DNA from 4 places in the Paenibacillus sp. LjRoot153 genome. Region 1 is predicted to be linked to each of the others. Evidence: riboswitches for the same ligand, from Rfam matches in the RefSeq annotation. Region 1 holds a riboswitch; each other region holds the start of a gene.
What was found. Region 1 has a riboswitch for cyclic di-AMP ahead of ACSQ8P_RS31905 (APC family permease). Riboswitches for the same ligand answer to the same signal wherever they lie in the genome.
Positions count from the first base shown of each region.

Region 2: it holds a riboswitch for cyclic di-AMP, as region 1 does, so the genes downstream of both, ACSQ8P_RS19895 (CAP domain-containing protein) here and ACSQ8P_RS31905 (APC family permease) in region 1, are expected to answer to the same signal.
Region 3: it holds a riboswitch for cyclic di-AMP, as region 1 does, so the genes downstream of both, ACSQ8P_RS33790 (C40 family peptidase) here and ACSQ8P_RS31905 (APC family permease) in region 1, are expected to answer to the same signal.
Region 4: it holds a riboswitch for cyclic di-AMP, as region 1 does, so the genes downstream of both, ACSQ8P_RS07545 (stalk domain-containing protein) here and ACSQ8P_RS31905 (APC family permease) in region 1, are expected to answer to the same signal.

Region 1 is NZ_CAXUQH020000001.1:7,370,953-7,375,796, forward strand. It holds gene ACSQ8P_RS31895 (polysaccharide deacetylase family protein) at 1-62, opposite strand, end outside; gene ACSQ8P_RS31900 (YqkE family protein) at 101-361, opposite strand; gene ACSQ8P_RS31905 (APC family permease) at 413-2,248, opposite strand; cyclic di-AMP (ydaO/yuaA leader) riboswitch at 2,349-2,500, opposite strand; gene ACSQ8P_RS31910 (N-acetyltransferase family protein) at 2,990-3,436, opposite strand; gene ACSQ8P_RS31915 (MFS transporter) at 3,591-4,844, shown strand, end outside.
Region 2 is NZ_CAXUQH020000001.1:4,632,610-4,637,453, reverse strand. It holds gene ACSQ8P_RS19915 (hypothetical protein) at 1-73, shown strand, start outside; gene ACSQ8P_RS19910 (hypothetical protein) at 60-515, shown strand; gene ACSQ8P_RS19905 (DUF4362 domain-containing protein) at 634-1,062, shown strand; gene ACSQ8P_RS19900 (hypothetical protein) at 1,130-2,536, opposite strand; cyclic di-AMP (ydaO/yuaA leader) riboswitch at 2,750-2,885, shown strand; gene ACSQ8P_RS19895 (CAP domain-containing protein) at 2,891-3,541, shown strand; gene ACSQ8P_RS19890 (hypothetical protein) at 3,651-4,112, shown strand; gene ACSQ8P_RS19885 (SRPBCC family protein) at 4,150-4,617, shown strand; gene ACSQ8P_RS19880 (group-specific protein) at 4,644-4,844, shown strand, end outside.
Region 3 is NZ_CAXUQH020000001.1:7,766,878-7,771,721, forward strand. It holds gene ACSQ8P_RS33780 (M1 family metallopeptidase) at 1-463, shown strand, start outside; gene ACSQ8P_RS33785 (hypothetical protein) at 508-1,326, shown strand; cyclic di-AMP (ydaO/yuaA leader) riboswitch at 1,494-1,632, shown strand; gene ACSQ8P_RS33790 (C40 family peptidase) at 1,636-2,106, shown strand; gene ACSQ8P_RS33795 (MSMEG_1061 family FMN-dependent PPOX-type flavoprotein) at 2,246-2,857, shown strand; guanidine-I (ykkC/yxkD leader) riboswitch at 2,927-3,029, shown strand; gene sugE (quaternary ammonium compound efflux SMR transporter SugE) at 3,120-3,440, shown strand; gene ACSQ8P_RS33805 (methyltransferase domain-containing protein) at 3,489-4,382, opposite strand; gene ACSQ8P_RS33810 (ABC transporter permease subunit) at 4,651-4,844, opposite strand, start outside.
Region 4 is NZ_CAXUQH020000001.1:1,714,735-1,719,578, forward strand. It holds gene ACSQ8P_RS07535 (molybdopterin molybdotransferase MoeA) at 1-1,027, shown strand, start outside; gene ACSQ8P_RS07540 (sporulation protein YjcZ) at 1,242-1,346, opposite strand; gene ACSQ8P_RS07545 (stalk domain-containing protein) at 1,504-2,301, opposite strand; cyclic di-AMP (ydaO/yuaA leader) riboswitch at 2,306-2,457, opposite strand; gene ACSQ8P_RS07550 (PspA/IM30 family protein) at 2,614-3,270, shown strand; gene liaF (cell wall-active antibiotics response protein LiaF) at 3,402-4,064, shown strand; gene ACSQ8P_RS07560 (histidine kinase) at 4,090-4,844, shown strand, end outside.

The DNA of each region.
Region 1 (4,844 bases):
GCAACCGCCGTTTCCACTTTCACAGCAGGCTGCTCCACCTCACAGCCTGCAAGCGCAATCATCACACTCAAAAAGAAAAGGAGGCACATCGTGCGCCCCCTCATTTATGTTTCCGCCAGTCTAATTTACTTTTCTCCAGCTGGTAAGCAAAGTCATTTTCCAGACGCTTCTCTTCCGCCTTGCGAGCCGCCTCTACCCTGGCTCTCTCTGCGTCCTTCTTCGCTTGTTCTTCCGCTTTCATCGCGTCAGCCTGGGCTTTGAGCCCTTCCAGTATTTCCGGACGCAGCAGATCCTTCAGCGTTGCAGGTTTATCTTGCACGCTAGCCGCAACTGGCGTCATTTTAGCTTTCTTTTTCACCATAATAAGGTCACCTCGTCTACATGTTCTCCCTATTATTGTACACGTACACGTCTATTGGTGTAAATGATACGGCACTGTCGCAACAACGATATCCTTATCGGCTTGAAGCTTCGAGCGGATACGCGCGGCAGACTGATTGTGAAGCAGACGATGCCACCATTTTTTCGGCATAAATTGCGGAAGAATAACCATGATCGACTGCTTCTCTGACACATGGGTGTCGATGCGATCAATGAATTCGGCCAGCGGCTTCAGGATCGTCCTGTATCGTGATTTGAACACAACGAGTCGAACACCAGGATCCCAGATCTGCCACTTCTCCTGCATCGATTCTTCCTCCTCATCCGAGAAGGATACATAGAACGCGATGACATTAGGCGAAAGCGATTTGGCATAATTCAGGGTTTGCTCTACAGCTTTGTGAATCCCAGCTACAGGTACGATAATGACCGGTTCTTTGGTACACACACGGTCTTGTGTGATATCAATACGCAGCTGTTTGGCTACGTCGTCGTAATGGTGACTAATTTTCGTAATGAGCCAGAGGAGTATCGGTGTAATGATAATGACAATCCAAGCACCCTCGCTAAATTTAGTGACTGAGAAAATGATAAGAACAGCAAGGGAAACGATACCGCCTAGACCGTTAATGATCAGCTTCCCGATCCAGCCAGATACGCGCTCTTTGAGCCATTTACGAACCAAACCTGCCTGAGCAAGTGTAAAAGATAAAAATACGCCAATCGCATAAAGAGGAATGAGTGCATCGGTTTTACCTTTAAAGCCAATCAATAGCAGGCTGGCCAATACGCCTAGTGTAATAATGCCATAGTGATACGAAAGCCGATCCCCACGGAATGAAAACATGCGCGGGAAGTTTTTGTCTTGGGCCATGATCGACGCCAAGATCGGGAATCCGTTGAAGCTTGTATTCGCAGCCAGCACCAAGATAAGCATCGTCGCGATCTGCGTCGCATAGTACATGACGCCTCGGCCAAAGGCTTGCTCCGTCACCATCGATAGAACCGACGTATGACCATTATGATCAGGTGCCACTCCATACCCTAAGGCAATCAGCGTCACACCGCCGAACACGATGGCCAACAAGCCGCCTAAAGAGATAAGTGTTCGTTTGGCATTTTTGACTGATGGCGTTCTAAAATGCGGTACGGCATCGGAAATCGCTTCGATCCCCGTTACAGCTGAACAACCGGATGAGAACGCCTTGAGAAGTACGAATAACGTTAACGAGTTCGTCGCTGCGCTTGGTGCGAATTCGATCGCATGTGTATTCATTGATCCTGTCAGTAAATCGAAAATACCTTTACCTACTAACAAAAGGATACAAAAAATGAAAAAGTACGTTGGAATCGCAAATACGGTTCCTGATTCGGAAGTACCTCGTAAATTCAGCCAGACCATAATCCAAACCAGTAAGATGGTCAGCGGAACAATGTACGGTACAGCTGATGGAAATGCAGAGGTAATCGCCGTGACACCAGCCGAAATCGAAACGGCCACGGTTAAGGTGTAGTCGATTAGCAGAGAGACACCTGTTAGTCGTCCCCAGACCATGCCTAAATTTTCTTTCGTAACCATATAAGCGCCGCCACCCATCGGGTACGCTTCGATCACCTGTCTATAGCTCAACACGAGCAGTAGAATCAACGCGATAATCGAAACCGCAATCGGCAACGAGAAGGCAAAAGCAGCAACCCCTACTGTCGCGAGCTCTAACAGAATTTGCTCCGTCCCATACGATACGGATGATAAGGCATCTGACGACAAGATAGGGAGAGCTTTCCAGACAGGCATTTTCTCCGACTCAATCTCACTCGACTTTAGCGGCTTACCAAACACAATTTTTTTCAATGAATCACTTGTCATTTCGCCTTTGTTCCTCCAATTAATACGAATATCACACATCACATTTGAAAAATGGACGCAAAAAAACACAAGGATAGACCTTGTGTTTTGAACACATGTTCTCCTTTCTCACGATCGCTTACGAGGTTAGCTGCCGGGTTCGGGCCGCGAGAAATCTGCCCTAAAAAGTACTAGGTATCCGTACCATTATTCACCCCATGTTACTCGTGGTTCCCCCGCTTTTCTTAAAAGAAAATTAAGCGAAATATTCAACTGTTCATGTACGTGTTGAATACTACTCTCTTCTACCAACATAGTAAAGGAGGGAAAAAACGTAAAAAGCTCTCTTCCACCTCTTGATTCCATCATTAATTCGCTTACAATTAACTGAATCATTGATTATCTTCCATTTTCATAGGTAATCGGCGTATTTTGACTAAACAGCAAGGTTGCAATCCGCCAAGGTTACTGGTTCGTGCGAATATTCCGTTGGATGTAGGGAATTTTCACTTTATGACACTACCTTGGTAACGTGATTGCCAAGTGAGAGGTTCGTCGTTTAGATGGAAAAAATACATTTAATTCTAGTATATCTAGATTTTTATACTGAATTAATGGAAAAACTCCATCTATTTCAGTGGTTTTTGCAGTATCCGAGCAAATTGATCGAAAATAAATACAGAAAATCCAGTTAATTTTCAAAAAGAGCAGAAATGGCTGAAATTAAGTGTATGAAACCCAGTTATTTAACAACCGCTTCCTTTAAACAATCGTGTAATTCACCCAATCCACGCGAGTTCCGCCCATTTTGTCAAAAAACTGTTGTGCACGATGATTGTCCGGCGCGGTGATCCATGACATGTAGGCATAGCCGTTTTCCTTGGAATAGATTTGGCACTTCTGGAACAAGTCTTCTTCTGCAGCGGTTCCCCGAAAAGACTCGAGAAGGAAGAGGTCATTCATGATCGTAATGGGATTTGCCTTCATCGTACTCCAGGCAAAATACAGGGTCGCAAAGCCGACGAGTTCCCCCTCTTTGTCGACAACAAACTGTATACCGCCTTGTTCCTGAAGCAAGTTATTAATCAGTCGATGAATAGAAGAGATCAGCGGCTGTGGCTTCTTATAAAAGCCTACAATATAGGCACACATCAGCTCTGTTAGTGCCTCCAAATCTTCGATTTCCACTTTTCTTATCACGTGTCCCATCGTATTTCTCCATGTGTTTTGTGAATAATAATACAATTATAAGTATAAACATTCAATCCTTATTGGTTTAATACAGGTCAATTCATTGACACACCCTACCGGTCATGATAAACTGTAAAAATTAAAATTATAGTTTCGGATCGGAAGGTGTACAATGTCAGACAACGCGACCTCATCAGCTCAAGGAACAACACACGCTCAACCTGAGATGCCTAGTCGCTTACGAGAAACGCCTGTCTCCTGGTTGCTCTGTTTTACTATTGTACTTGTCATCATGAACACGATGATGTTCAATCTGGCCCTGCCTAAAATTTCCGTACAATTCGAACTCAGTCCCTCAACGGCGTCGTGGATTGTTACGGGGTACTCGATCATTTTCGCCATCGCTTCGATCACCTACAGCCGCTTGTCCGACTTCGTGCCTATTCGCAGGCTCTACGTCATCGCCCTTCTCTCGCTAGGCGGCGCCTCCGTTCTAGGGCTGTTCACGGACAGCTTCGGACTGTTGCTGCTTACAAGGCTGATTCAAGCATCCGGCGCAGGTGCGATCCCCTCGCTTGGTATCGTACTCGTAACCCGCTACATTCCGTTGTCTCGCAGGGGAAGAGCCATGTCGCTTATCCTTTCCGCGGCTTCACTTGGCTTGGGACTAGGTCCCGTTGCAGGCGGTTCCATCGTTCAGTATTTGGGATGGCATTTCCTGTTCGTCATTACAGGGGTCACGCTGCTGCTTATTCCCATCTTTCTCATCCTGCTCCCAAAAGAAAAACCAGAAAGCGGCTCGTTCGATTTCATCGGTGCTCTGCTTCTCGGGATTGGGACGACGGGGTTGCTGCTCTTCCTAACTTCCAAGAGCATCGTTGCCCTCATAGCAGGCGTACTTGCGATTGCCTTATTCGCTCTGCGGATTCGCCGAGCCTCACAACCGTTCGTGCTGCCTGCTCTCTTTGGCGACAGACCTTATATGGCGCTCAGCGCAATCGGCGTGTCTTCCTACATGATCAGCTTCGGCTTCTTATTCCTTGCTCCTCAGATGCTTGCACGGGTTTTCAGCTTAGCTCCGCTTACTTCGGGACTGTTGCTCTTCCCTGGCGCTCTGTTAGCCATGCTCGTCTCCAACCGCGTGGGTCGCATCATCGACCGTTATGGGAATACAGCGTTGCTCCGCTATGTACCCTGGTTGATGTTGGCTTCAACCGTACTGCTTGCCCTGACTGCTAGCTATTCCTATTACTGGATTGCTGCACTCTACATCTTGGTCAGCATCAGCTTTACGACACTTTCAAGCGCTGTATCCAATGAACTATCCCGGCAATTGACCAAAGATCGCATCGGATCAGGCATGGGCTTGTTCCAATTGTTGCAATTTTTCAGCGGCGCATTCGCCGTTGCGCTCTCGGGGAGCGCA
Region 2 (4,844 bases), 2.7 Mb from region 1:
TTTAACAGAGAAGTACCCTCATTTTCCAATCCAGTTGTTTGAGAAGGAGAATGCCACGCATGTTGATTATTAGTACATTTGAGCATTCGATCGAGGTGGAAGAAGCCCTAGCTGTGCTGGAAAGAATGGGTTTACCGCGAAATGAAATTATGACCATCATGATGGATAACTATATGGAAATACCTGATCATAATTACAATTCGAATCCGAATAAGAAAATGCTGGCGTTTGAGGTTGGCATGGCAACATCCACGGGATTCGCTGTCATAGGGATTAGTTTGGGCTTTATGCTGTATTTGGGTCCCATTATTTGGGGAGTTATAGGTGCAATTTGTGGATTTATGACAGGGTATTACCTCACGCGTTTCATACAAACCAAGCTGCTTAAACATGTGATTCGGAAAAAAGAGCGATTACCCGAGCTGGCTGTCATTATCCAGTGCCAAGAGGAACGATTTCAAGAGGTAAAGCATGTTTTGTGGGAATACCAAGCGCTATCCGTTGGCAAGTTTTAAAAGGAGATCATGTGACAAGCTTGAAACTTCAAGCTTATTTTTTTTTGCATAAATTGCACAACATTTCCAGTTAAGTATACGTCAAACAAGTAGACAGAACGAATAGGGGATGAAGGTGATGAATCGTGGCCTTATTTTACTTGTTAGTATACTCTTGCTAAGTTCATGTTCAAATGAGAAATACGACATCGATAAAGCGACCACAAAAGGAGACGTTATTAATATTCATGGAAGAATTATCAATGTAGATCGATTCAATCAATTTTTAAAGAATGTTGAAAGCCATATTGAGAGTCAAATTCGGATTACGCAAATGACAATTGAAGGGGATCCCATTTATTATAATTTGGCTTACAACCAAGATAAGATTTCCTACATCTATAATAATAAGGCAGATAAACATGGGGATGGCAAACGACTGAAAACGGAATGCACAGGAATGAGTTCAGCGAAAGTGGAACGGGGAGTTTCTTATACGCTGGATGGTTGTAAGGATGCCTCCATCGGGCAAACATTTAGCTTTGTAGTAGCGGGGACGGGGAACTAGACGACATAGAAAGAGGCTAATGGATCTCCATCCAATAGCCTCTTTCTTCTCATTTACACACGTATTCTTATTTCATTTTAGCTAATTCATAATCAAACCACGTTCGAATCTCACCCGTAGACATGTTCTCAATCGTATTGTTGCGATGCTTGATGAAAATGTTTCTGTTCTTATCCAAATAATAGTCGCCAAAAATATAGTTGGATAAGCGTTTTGTTTCTAATTTCGTATTCAGCGTATAAATTCCAGCCGTATCTTGCGCAGCATAATCCTTATTCGAGATACCATTAAGTACGACATAAAGACTTCCATCCTTGGCTTCAGGACTTAGCAATGAAGGGTTGGTTAAACCTAATGCCCTTACATCCGATTCATGAAGCAGTTCGTTCACCATATGAACAGTACCATTTGGGTCTAGCAAGCCAACGCGGGCACTACCCGCAATATAGTCTTTTCGACTAGGTAATCTGTCAGAGGCAATCCACACGGTACCATCCGGATTCGGTATGACGCGGTCTAGTTTTTGATTGAAATCATGGAGTCGCGTCACGTTTCCGTCTTGAATAAGAAACGTATATGTGGTGCCATAATTTGGACCAATTGCGGCAATTGGCAAGGTCAAATTAATAGATAAGATCACCCGTTGATCGCCAGCAGAAAATACAGTGTACGTATGGACGGGTGCTCCCCAGGCTGCCGATTCCCATACATCGGAGTCTGTTAGTGTATACACTTTTATATTGCCATAGTATAAATCTCGATCTTTACGCACCAACTCTACTGGTTTACCAGCTAATGGGTGTGGAGGAGTAGAAAGGCCTTTGATAAATTGATCTTTTTCTTCATTGTTTTTCCATTCGATTTGATAGTTGCTTTTATCCATTTTTAGCATTGACTTTGCAGGGTCCGCGGAAAGCAGGGAGTAGAAATATAATGAACTATCATCGTCACCGATGATGGAATAGATGGCATTTTGCCCGCCTACTAGCGATAGTCCTTCAGCATCACTCCATCCGATATCAATCTGAAGAAGATCATGAACAAATCGCCAAGTCAAGGGCATATAAGTCACATCTTGATAGGTTAAAAAAGGGTAGGGCTCCGTTTTATTATTGATTTCTGTTTGATTCATCGTGATGGGTACATCGGAAACTTGGACCAAGTAACTGCTTGCATTACTCTTGGATGTTAGATCCTGTTCAAGTGGAGCTTGATGAATAGGTGGAGGAAAGTTCCGATTTGACCAAATCTGCAATCCATCCGTTTCACTCCAACTATACTCAATGCCGAGTGTTTGGAAATTTTTCCACGTCATGGGTAAGTAAGTGATGTCTTTATACAACAGAAATGGGTATTGGCTATGAGTGATGTCCATGTCTTGACCATTGATTTGAATTGGAAAATAGGGTAGAGATGCCTTCACAGATACGCTTGCTGATGCCTGTTGGGGAGGTAACGGTAGCAGCCCGCACATCAATCCGAGTAGGACAAACGAGCATTTTATAGCAAATTTCTTCAAAACAATCACCCTTTTCTAAGTTAGTATTGCTACTGATTAGACGCAGGATGATGGGAAAAGTTGTATGTTTAAAGAGTATATATCCAGATCGTGATTCGGATGGTAAATTTTGAGTCATGATCTCACTGGTATCCCATGTTACAATCGTTGAGATCCAAACTGGATCCAAAACTTAGAAGGCCGAAGCTTTATTTGAAGCACGGGGGAACCAACCTTTGGGGTGAAGTCGCGTTTTGCGCGGCCGGGTGATTACTCTTTGATCCGAATCCGACAGCTAACCTCGCAGGCCGCAAAAAGGAGAGATTTATAGTGAAACGTTACAAAAAGCTTATAGTTACGGGAGCATTAGGTTTGAGCGTCTTGATGGGGGCGAACGCAGCATGGGCTGCTACGGGAACGCATACGGTAGCAGGCAACGATACCATGTGGTTAATCTCTAAGAAATATGGCGTCAGCCTTACTTCGCTGATCAAAGCGAATCCACAGGTAGCCAATCCGAATATAATTTGGTCGGGGATGAAGCTCAACATTCCTGGAAGCACGGGTACAACTGTTGTGACTAAACCACAGGTTACGCCAACACCAACACAATCCACTTTTGCTAGCCAAGTGATTACCTTAGTAAACCAGGAACGAACGAAGGCTGGATTGAAGCCTTTGACCAGCAATAGCGCACTTACCGCGATGGCGCTGGATAAAGCGAAAGATATGTACAATAAAGGTTATTTCGATCATACATCGCCAACTTACGGTTCACCTTTTGATATGATGAACTCTTATGGCATTCATTATTCCTACGCGGGTGAAAACATCGCTAAGGGTCAACAAACGCCTGAAGCGGTTATGACAGCATGGATGAACAGTTCAGGTCACCGTCAAAACATTTTAAGCCCGAACTTCACACAAATAGGCGTCGCCTATTATAACGGTGAGTGGGTTCAGGAGTTTATAAGTAACTAAGAATTAACAGCGCAGTCTCCCTTAGGGAGGCTGTTTTTTTATATCATGTCGAAGGAGATCGGATGTGCACGTCGAATTTGAAACCAACCACAGGATTGGAGTGTTAACAATGAATAGATCCATTCTCCACTCAATCTCAATCATTGTCATAATGGGATTAACCGCATGTGAATCGTCAGATATTCCAACCGAATCGGTACAAATTGCTAATTCCGTTAGCATATCACCAGCTCAGCCTAGCGCTGCACCACAAATTGTAACCAATGAGAAACCTAAGTCAGTTGGAGAAATTATGGATTTTCTCGTGCAGAGTGTGCCTGAAATTAGGCAGTATAAACAAATGATAGAAACCAATAAATCCAAAGTACTTTTTTTAAGCGATGGTTTAATAAGTGTCTTAGATCGGCCAGGAAAGTATTACGATATGTACATAGGAGAGAGTTTTAGTGATCATGTTGTAAGGTGGAATACGTTTTATGTAAGTGAGGATATGAAAGAGATACTTGTGGAAGATGTGATTACGGGAAACATTTTAACGTTAGAAGAGTGGAGAAAACGGGGAGCAAAGTGACTTGTAAAAATGACATAGTTCCTAAGAGGTGCACATCGTGATTAAAATATTCACAGAGATCGAAATTGAAGCAGCTATTGATGTTTGCTTTGACATGGCATCGAGTATTGATATACATACGCAGACTGTCTGGCCACATACCAAGGAACGAGCGATAGCTGGAACAACAACAGGCATGATTAGTGGCGGGGAAACGGTTACTTTTGAGGCGAGACATTTCTTAATTAGGCAAAAACACACTTCACTCATATCGAAATATGTTCGACCTTACCACTTTGTTGATGAAATGCTGCAGGGTACTTTCAAAAGTATGAGGCATGAACACGAATTTATTGATTTAGGTGATAGAACCTTGATGAAAGATACGTTAAGTTTTGAGGCTCCTCTGGGCTGGATCGGCTGGATCGTTGAGAGGGTTGTATTGAAAAGATATATGATGCGATTTTTGAACTATCGGAATGAGCAATTGAAGATTTTAGCTGAAAAACAAGTAAAAGAGCAATAAAGAAGCAATAACGGAGGGAGAGCCAATTGAATTTCTATATTGCATCTAGTTTCAAGAACATCGACAATGTTCGAAATGTCACGCAGCAGTTGAAGTCGAGAGGATATATTCAAACCTTCGATAGGACGGTTCATTCTGGCATTGGTACGCTACAAGAGCTTGCGGCAATCGGTGCGAAAGAGAAAGAAGCCGTGTTGCGTGCAGAGATATTCATCATCATGCTGCCC
Region 3 (4,844 bases), 400 kb from region 1:
GCATCCGTCTACGAAGGATTTCCAACAGGTCGTGGAGGATGTCAGCAAAACAAATTGGAATGACTTCTTTAATCAGTATGTCTATGGCGATATGATGATGGATTACTCCGTCGAAAGTGTTCATATAAAGCCTCAGGGCATCAAGGGATCCGAGACTTACGAAAGCACAGTTCGCCTCATGAAGCATGGGGGTAACTCACCGGAAGTACCGATTCAGTTCCATTTCACAGATGGTACAACGTTAGATAAAACATGGGATGGCAAGGAAGGCAGCATTGAATTCAAATTAACGCATGCCTCCCCTGTCGACTGGGTGCGCATAGATCCCAAGTACACGCTCATTCTCGAAAATAAGCACATCAACAACTTTTATCAAACGCAATTAAATACGAAGTGGCAAATTCGGTGGAATCTCGGCATTATTCAGTTCCTGCAAGCCATATTCGGCTCAGTCGCCTGGTAGGACTTGGCTTACGTCTCATGACAAACTCTGAGGAGGGACCCTCGTTGGCCACCTATATCAAATCAGGCTTCAGGGCAGCTATGGCTCAGCCCTTTGCCACGATCATCTTATTCCTATATCAAATGGGCTGGGGTATTCTCCTGTATAAGCTTGTACAAGGTATTCTTGTCCCTCTCATGCATCGGTTCCCCGGCGCTGAGCAACCCAAGCAGGCATTGCAGATTTTCCTAGCAGAGAGCCAGTTTCAATTAATTAAAACAGATCTCAGCTATCCTTATCTAATGTGGCTTGCTGTACTTTTATGTGCTCGCATGCTGCTGACGCCTCTCTTAAATGGCGGTGTCTACTACTCACTCACACACGCTCATCAGAATGCCGGTTATCGTTTCTTTCGCGGGATGAAGGAACTCATGCTCCCTTTCCTGCTCGTCTACCTGATCCGTATCGCGCTAACGCTTTTCCCACTCATCTGGCTTATTCCGAAAGCCGCTTATATTCTAGGGCATAACGGCTCCTACGAGCAGATTGTTCTCAAGCTTCTACCTTGGATACTTAGTTTAATGGTCTATGGTTTTCTCCTGCAGCTGCTGTTTATGTATGTGCAATTCGCCATCGCGGCTAAGCTGGGTATCCTATCTACCATCTTCTCTTTCTTTCGATATTCGCTGCCGATTATCGGACTTGCCATCATCCTATTACTGTTCACAGGACTTTTGGCAGGGGTCACAGTCACGGCCACTTACCTATGGGCAGGACTAGTAGCCCTGATTATTTATCAGTTGTATCCTCTCTTCCACATTTTCATCCAAATTTGGGGCATTTCGTCCCAATATCAGCTTCTTTCGGCCAAAATATCCAATTAATATCCAGCAAAACAGCGAATAGACAAGCGTTCTCCCCTTCTCTTTGAGAAAGGGGCTTTTTTTTGTCTATTTTCCGAACGATTCGCCTATTTTTCAGCCTTATTTCTTATAAAAAAAGAGGAATTTCATTTTTTATGACGAATTAAAAGGACTAGCATCAAAAAACCAAATTTTTCATGCCGAATTCCTCAGTTTATGGGGAAACGGGGGAACCACTCCGGGTGAATTGATCTTGCAAGACAGGGATCATAGGGAACCTTCAACCGAACCCTCCAGCTAACCTCGTAGGCACCGGAAGGAGACAAGCAGTTGAAGAAAGTTGTTGGTCTTATTTTTAGTCTTGTTTTGTTTTTGAGCGTAAGTGTAGGAAGCGTTTTCGCAGCATCCGATATGGATAAAGCGGTAGACGAGCTTGTTGGAACTCCTTACAGATGGGCAGGAACGACAACCAAAGGATTCGATTGCTCTGGTTTCACGTCCTACTTGTTCGACGAGTTCGGCATCGACCTTCCACACAGCTCCAAATCACAAAACGGTGAAGGCTACTGGGTTGACAAAAGTGATCTTCGTAAGGGCGATCTTGTATTTTTCAACACAGATGGCAGCGGCATCTCTCACGTAGGGATGTACCTCGGTAATGGTGAATTCGTTCACTCCGCTACTAATCAAGGTGTTGTTAAGAATAAGTTGAGCGAATCCTATTATGCGAAGCGGTACGTATCAGCCAGACGTGTTCTATGGGATGATATCTACAATCAACTAACTGCTGAATCCAAGTAATATTCTCGGCACAGAATGAAGCCCTGCAAGCTTTGCTCGTAAGAGCGGTTTGTAGGGCTTCATTCATTTGAACAAGGCTATCTGCGTATACTACTACATATAACCAAGGGCGCATCAGCCCCGAGGAAGGAAAAAACGCATGGATAATATACAAGACAGTACGTCACCCCCATTTCCCGGCATCATTCGATCCATTGATGAAATTAGAGATCATATTGGAGAGCCTCATCCTGCAGTTCAAAATAAAGTTATCAACCAAATCGACGAGCACGCCCAAGCGTTTATCGCCAAATCACCTTTATTCTTCTTATCTACATCGGGTGCGAATGGACTGTGTGATGTATCCCCCCGCGGCGATAGCCCAGGCTTCGTTCGCGTTCTCGATAAGCACCGCTTCATTTATCCAGAAAGACTCGGAAACCGCCGAATAGATTCCATACATAATCTACTGACCAACCCGCAAGTGGGCCTCCTCTTCATCATCCCTGGGGTCGAGACAGTGCTCCGCGTCAATGGACGCGCTTGGCTGACGAGAGATGAAGAGCTCCTTGCGACTATGCAGCTTAATGGGAAATCACCTATTGCCGCTGTCGGCGTTGAGGTGCAGGAATGCTTCGTGCACTGCAGTCGTGCCCTTAAGCTATCAAAGATATGGGATTCCGCAACGTGGGTACCCGAACAAGAACAGCCCGATGCCATGGATATGTTCCGTGCACATCTGGCATTGAACAACATAGCGCTAGAGGAATAAGGATATAAACTAACTAGTTAGCTAAAACATATAACTTGACATGGCATGTTAGCGAGCCTATAATAACGTCATGTCGTTTTCTAGGGTTCCGCGGCGCATCACCGCTGGCTGGTCCAAGGGAAAACACACAGCAGATATGCTGTGGTCACGGAGGGAGAAAAGCCCGGGAGTCTATCGCAACAGTGCGATATTCCCGGGCTTTTCTCTGTTTATTTTGTGCCACTGACATCGTAAATTCCCCACATGAAGGAGTGTTTTCATTATGGCATGGTTATTTCTAGTCATTGCAGGTGTATTTGAGGTAGTATGGGCCATCTCATTGAAATTTTCCAATGGCTTCACGCGACTTGTCCCGTCCATTGTTACAATTCTAGGTATGATCGTTAGCTTCTATTTCTTAGCTGCAGCAACGAAAACTCTTCCGATTGGAACAGCCTATGCAGCCTGGACCGGCATCGGTGCTGTCGGTGCGATTATCATAGGTACGCTTTTCCTCGATGAACCGGTCAGTTTGACCCGAATCTTGTTTATGGTCTTAATTTTGGTCGGTGTGCTCGGACTAAAGTTTACGTCAGGGCACTAAGATCCGTCGAGGACGAATTCTTTGCGATTGGGTCACGCACACGCTGGGCTATTTGATTGTATAGCTCACATACCAGAAGCTGCCTCCCACAAAGATGCGCAAATGCTGTGACAAGGGTCGAAAAATGTCATTCAACTCTTCGTAGGTAAAATAGTTCTTAAGTATTTCATGCTTCGAGCCGTCGGCTAATTCGCGTCTTTTGTAGGTGTCTTCGCTATCCTCGTGGGTAATGAGCTCGCCGCCTCTGCCAGGCACATACACATTATCTGCGATAAAAACCTGCGCTCCGCTGCCTAATCGTTCATGGAAGCCTTGTAAAAAGCTGTCGATCCGATTCCGCGGAATATGCGAGAACCAGAAGTTCGCCAGCCCGTAATCGAACTCCCCTCTTATCTCGGAGAGCTCATACGCATCTCCTTCCTTGAAGGCCGCATTCCCCTTCGGCCATGACTTCGACTCCGCGATGCGCAGCACCTCTGGGCGGATGTCTACGCCAACAAGCTGCGTCGCCGTTTCTGCGGCAATGTGTGTCCAATATCCTGTGCCGCAAGCGATTTCCAACACACGGCGTCCCTCCACTTGCTTCTTCAGGATATCAGACAGAAGCGCCAATTCTTGTTGATACTCCGCATCCTCGCGGTGATAAATCCGTTCATACTCCTCTGCCCGTGCGCCGTAGTAGGCTTGCATGCTCAGCTTTTCCTGGTCCAAAAGCGTCTGCTTCTCCTTCACTTCGTGCAGGATGCGATGCCTCGCTGACAGCAGATCCGCAAAAATCGCGCCACCTTGTGAGGCATAATTCGCAAGCAGCCCCTGCGTCGCCATAACAATCAGCTGTGTCATCGATAGGCCCGTGGCATCCGCCATCTGCTCTAACTCTGCTTTCACTTTCTCAGGCAAATATACCGAGAGTCGCTTCGTTTTGTCTTGTTTGTCATCCATGGTTAGCTCGCCTCCTTATAGTTGAATTTTAACACATAATATGTACCATGTTAACATTTATTATGTTGTATGAGTAGATTTTAAATTCTTGTCTCGTTTATAACCACTTTTCTGATCTAAATGGAAAAACTCCATCTATTTCCTCAATATCCCACACGTTCGGCGTAAATGTGTGAATTTAGCTGTACTTTTGGCGCAGCCCTCCTCCTCCTCCTGCACAACCAACAAAAAAGCCGAGCCCCACCCATCGGATGGACGCTCGACTCTATTACATCAGCTGACGTTCCTCGCCATAGCGGCGTTTGAGCTGATTCAAGAAAAATTGCAGCGATAGGAACAACGCTGCGAAGCTTGTGCCTGCGCTGAGTATGATCCACGGGTGCAGCCGGATATAACGTGCGCCGTAGGCGATCAACGATAACCATTCCCCAGATGTGCTGATGGTAATCTGAAAGCCGGCTT
Region 4 (4,844 bases), 5.7 Mb from region 1:
GATTGTGTTACATGTGATTGAGCGAATCCCAAGCGGTACCGTGCCTAAGTTTACGGTTCAACCAGGGAAAGCGGCTCGTATCATGACGGGGGCGCCTGTTCCAGACGGTGCGGACACGGTTGTAATGTTGGAGATGACGGATTCCTTGCAGGAGGAGTCAGTGTTATCTTTGGATGCCAAGGTGAAGATTAAGAAAAATGTGCAAGCTGCAAGTAATATTACGCCAATTGCTGGTGAAGTTCCCCACGGGGAGTTAGTGATCCCACAAGGTACTCAGATTGGTCCAGGTGAAGCCGCGATATTAGCGACCTTCGGGTTCTCCATGGTTGAGGTGTACCGTAGGCCAAGAGTGGCTATTTTCTCAACAGGCTCAGAGCTCTTACAAGTCGAACAAGAACTGCAACCAGGGAAAATACGTAACAGTAACAGTTATATGTTAGCGGCTCAAGTAGAAGCAAACGGGGGAGCGGCCCTCATCATGCCAGCACTCTCGGATGATCCTGGGCAAGTGGAAGCCGCGCTTGAAGCTGTTCTGCCTGATGTCGATCTTATTCTGACATCTGGCGGTGTCTCTGTTGGCGATTACGACGTGCTCGTCGATTTATTCGGTCGTTTCGATGGGAAGCTATTGTTTAATAAAGTGGCGATGCGCCCAGGCACACCAACGAGTGCTGCGTTATGGAAAGGCAAGCTGCTCATGGCACTGTCTGGTAATCCCGGCGCTTCGTTTGTAGGCTTTGAGCTATTCGCTAAGCCGATTATTAAGGCAATGTTAGGGTGCCAGCGTACAGAGGCGGAAGAGTTAACAGCCTTTTTGGATGTTCCATACGATAAACCTTCCGCTTATCCACGTTATATACGAGGGACAACACGAGTTGAAGCAGGGTGCCTATGGGTAAGGCCAGCGGGCATTGATAAATCGAGCATCATGGTATCGATCAAAGACGCGGATTGCTTGATTTGGCTGCCAGCTGGGGGGCAGGGCTACCACCGTGGTGATGGCGTGAAGGTGTATACAACGCGATAACGTAAATGAACTTATTCTTATATATGTGAAATTCAGTTGAAAATCGATAACATCGCAAGTTTGGCGCTAACAAGTAACCGTCTGTCAGGAGGGTAAGCTGTGGCGTCTTTTTTGCAGGAAGTGGCATTGATTATAAATGAAAAAGCCCGCCTACTGAAGCTTCGAAATGAGAAGCTTCAGTAGGCGGGTCTATTTTCTCAGGCGGAAGATGGTCTTAGTAGAAAGTAGCAAGAATGATGACCAACAGTACATAAAGAACAAGAATTATACCTACGGAATTTCCGTATCCTGGCGTTCCACAACCAACTACAGCTGACATAGTATCCCCTCCGGTTTTGAATGAATGTGGGTTAAACACTATACATCATATGTAGGTGGGAACCCTGTTGATTGGACATATGCCCTTATTCGATGGAACATTCACCTATCAAAAAGAGCTGCCCTTGATGACTCTTAGGGCAGCTCTCTCCATGCAATTAATTAGGAATTTGGTACACTTTAATTTTCTGAATGCCAAAGCTTCGTAGGGAATTCCTCGAGCCTGGGACAAAGATGTCTAGTCGCTTTCCTTTAATAGCTCCACCGGTATCGGTTGCATAGACATACATTCCGCCTTTAGGAAGCCCGCTAAACGAATAACCTTCAATATAAAGCTTCGTGCCAAGTGGAATGACGGAAGGATCAACAGCTACTGTGCCGATCGCTAGTGGATTGCCCATGTAATCAAAGGCTCCATAGCCGCCATTTTCAGAAGGATCTGCCGAGTAAGCTGTAGATTCAAATACTTGATAATCAGGTGCATGCTGCTCGCCATCTTTACTTAAGATAGCTAGATTACTGCTTGCATCCCACTGCACAGGTACGCCTGCGGTTGTGGATAGGAAACGAAGCGGCACATATACCCGTCCATTTTGATATTGGGAAGCTCCGTCTAAGACGACCGTTTCCTCATCAATGTTGGCTTCTTTTTGCCCTGAAACCAAGGTAATCGTATGTTGGTTGTTAGTTAATGTTACCTGAATCTGATTTCCATTTTTTTTCCAATTCACTGTGTATCCAAGCTTCTCCGTTACAAACCGAAGTGGAACTTGGGTCGTGTGGTTGCCATCCAGAAATGGCTGTGCATCAGGGAAATGGATCAGGTCATCATTGACTTGCACTTTCACTTCCATTTCAGCCGCTTGCGCTGGCGCAGTAAATGGGGAAAGAAAGCCTCCTGCCAAAACTGTTAGTGAAACAGCAAGGCTAGTTAACCCTTTAGTAAGCTTATTCAATTGGTAATCCTCCTTCATGAGCCTTCGAGGTTAGTTGACGGGTTCGGGAAGAAGGTTCTCCCTAGTCTGCTCCAAGCCGAAGCAAATATTCACCCCAAGTATTTCGTCCCCCGTACCAGTGCCTTATTTATGCACTAGACTCGGCTTCAAATATTTTATCATCACAGGCATGCTCGGACAACGACCAATATATGGTTATGCCCCTCTGATACTGGACTTAGGTCTAGGTACAAAAACAGTCGATAGTCGGTTTTAGAACATCAGAAAGTGAGCTACCATAAGAGTATGATGAAGGGTGAGGGGCGATTTAACATGAACAATAAGAATCGGGAAATTGATCCTACTAATATATTTGACCGTATTGGCAAAATGGCTGAAACCGTCTGGCACGAGACTATCGGCAAAACGAATCCTGGCTCTAATGACGGCAGCCTGATAGCTCAGCTTGAGGAGCGCTACGAGGACGCGCTGCAGGCAACGATTGCGCTGCGCAGTCACATCGCGCGAGCGGAAGAGATGGCGAAGCTGCGCGGCGAGCAGGCCGAGCTTGCGATGCGCGCTGGCGAAGAGGATCTCGCGAGGCTCGCGCTGCAAGAGAAGCTGCGCGAGGAAGCTGCGAGCGAGCACTACCGCGCGCAGTACGCGAGCAGCCAGGACTTGTGCCTGGCGCTCGCAGAGGAACTGCGCGTGCTGCGTGTGGGGCACGCAGCCGAGGATGTGCAGCCGTGCGGCGGGCTGCACGGCAAAGAGGCTCGCGACACTTGGCGCGAGCTGGAGGTTACCGGCCGCGAGCTCGGCCGGGAGGCGTTGCAGGGGCTCCGCGTGGCGGGCCGCCTGTCGAAGGAAACGCTGAAGGAAGCCGGAGGCAACCTTCAGCATGAACTGCGCGTGCTGCGAAGCAAGCTGCAGCATGAGTGGCAGCAGGAGCAGCGTTCTCGCGATGGGCGAGATCCACGCGATAGCAAATAGTCCTGGATGGTGGCCTCCACGAAAGCAAAGCCTTGCTCTATAAGGATTTGCATCTTGGAGGTCGTCCATTCTTATGGTATGCTAGGAATCGTATGAACGTAAGAGAAATGGCAGCCAGAGGAGGTGCATCGATGGGAGAGGAAACGAAAAATAACCGCAGCCGGAATACAGCGCTTGTGCTGATTGGAGCCGGTGTTTTTTTGCTTCTGGAACATACCATAGGCTTTTTTCCCGTTATGGCCGTAATCCTTATTTTGCTGGGCATTCATCGTGTTCGTTCACGCAAAGAGCGCAAGGGTTATGTGCTGATGGGGATTGGTGCCGTCATTTTATTTGGTGATCATCTCACCATTGTCATTTCGGTTGTGTTGATTTCATTAGGTTTATTTTTCATTCGATCCAAGCAGGTTCATAAAGATGATACGTATACCCAAAAGCAAAAGATTGTCGATAGTGTTCGCCTAGGACGAGAGCCATGGATTCAACGGAATACCTCGACTTGGTACTTGGTGGGAGAAACGTATATAGATCTTTCAATGGCCATTCTCGAACAAAAAGAAACAACAGTTATCCTACAGGGTGTTGTAGGAGATATCGATATAAAAGTGCCTGATGATATCGGCGTTTCCGTTACAGCTTCCGTCATGCTAGGTCAGCTTCAAATCGCGGAAGAAAAAGAATCAGGTGTGATGAACAAAGTAGTTTGGCAATCGCAGAATTATCAACATTGCGACCATCGGGTGAAACTCATACTCTCTTTCATCGTAGGAGATATCAAGGTCAAAGTATTGTAACTTTCTTTAGGGGGTTCTTCACCAAGTGGATGGCTACAAACGACGATTAACGAACATGATCTGGCGCAGCATGGGGGAAGCCATCCTTTTTAGCTTCGCCGTTTTCGGTGCTATGCTGTATTTTCTGAATTCAAGACATTTAATTGAGCCCTTTACCAGCTGGCAGCAGGGTGTCAAGTTCTCGTTCATGGCCTTGTTGATTCTGGGTGTAATTGGTGCGGTGTTCGGTTACTGGAACAGCTCTAAGGTGACACGCAGACTGGAGCCGATGATGGAGACGATGATTTTATTAGAAAAAGGAACATTTGCCCGAGAAGGCTTTCAAAACGGGGATGATGATGAGATTGGACGCTTAGGCGAACAACTCGGCCGGATTATGAAGCGATGGGAAGAGCAAGTGACCTCCCTTCAACGGCTGTCGAATAGTAATGCTGAACTTACCGAGAAAGCCAAGCTTTCCGCGGTTATTGAAGAGCGTCAGCGCTTGGCGCGCGAGCTGCATGATGCGGTAAGTCAGCAGTTGTTTGCTATATCTATGACAGCCACGGCTGTTGGACGGACACTGGATAAAGATTTCGAGAAAGCGAAGCGGCAGATTCATCTTATTGAAGAAATGGCTTCCGTCGCTCAATCCGAAATGAGAGCCTTGTTGCTGCATTTGAGACCGATCCATCTCGAAGGAAAACGACTGTCGGAGGGACTCGTTGAGCTCTTGAAGGAGCTGGCGGCCAAAGTTCCAATGGCGATTAGCTGGGATATGGATGAGGAGATACGCTTGAA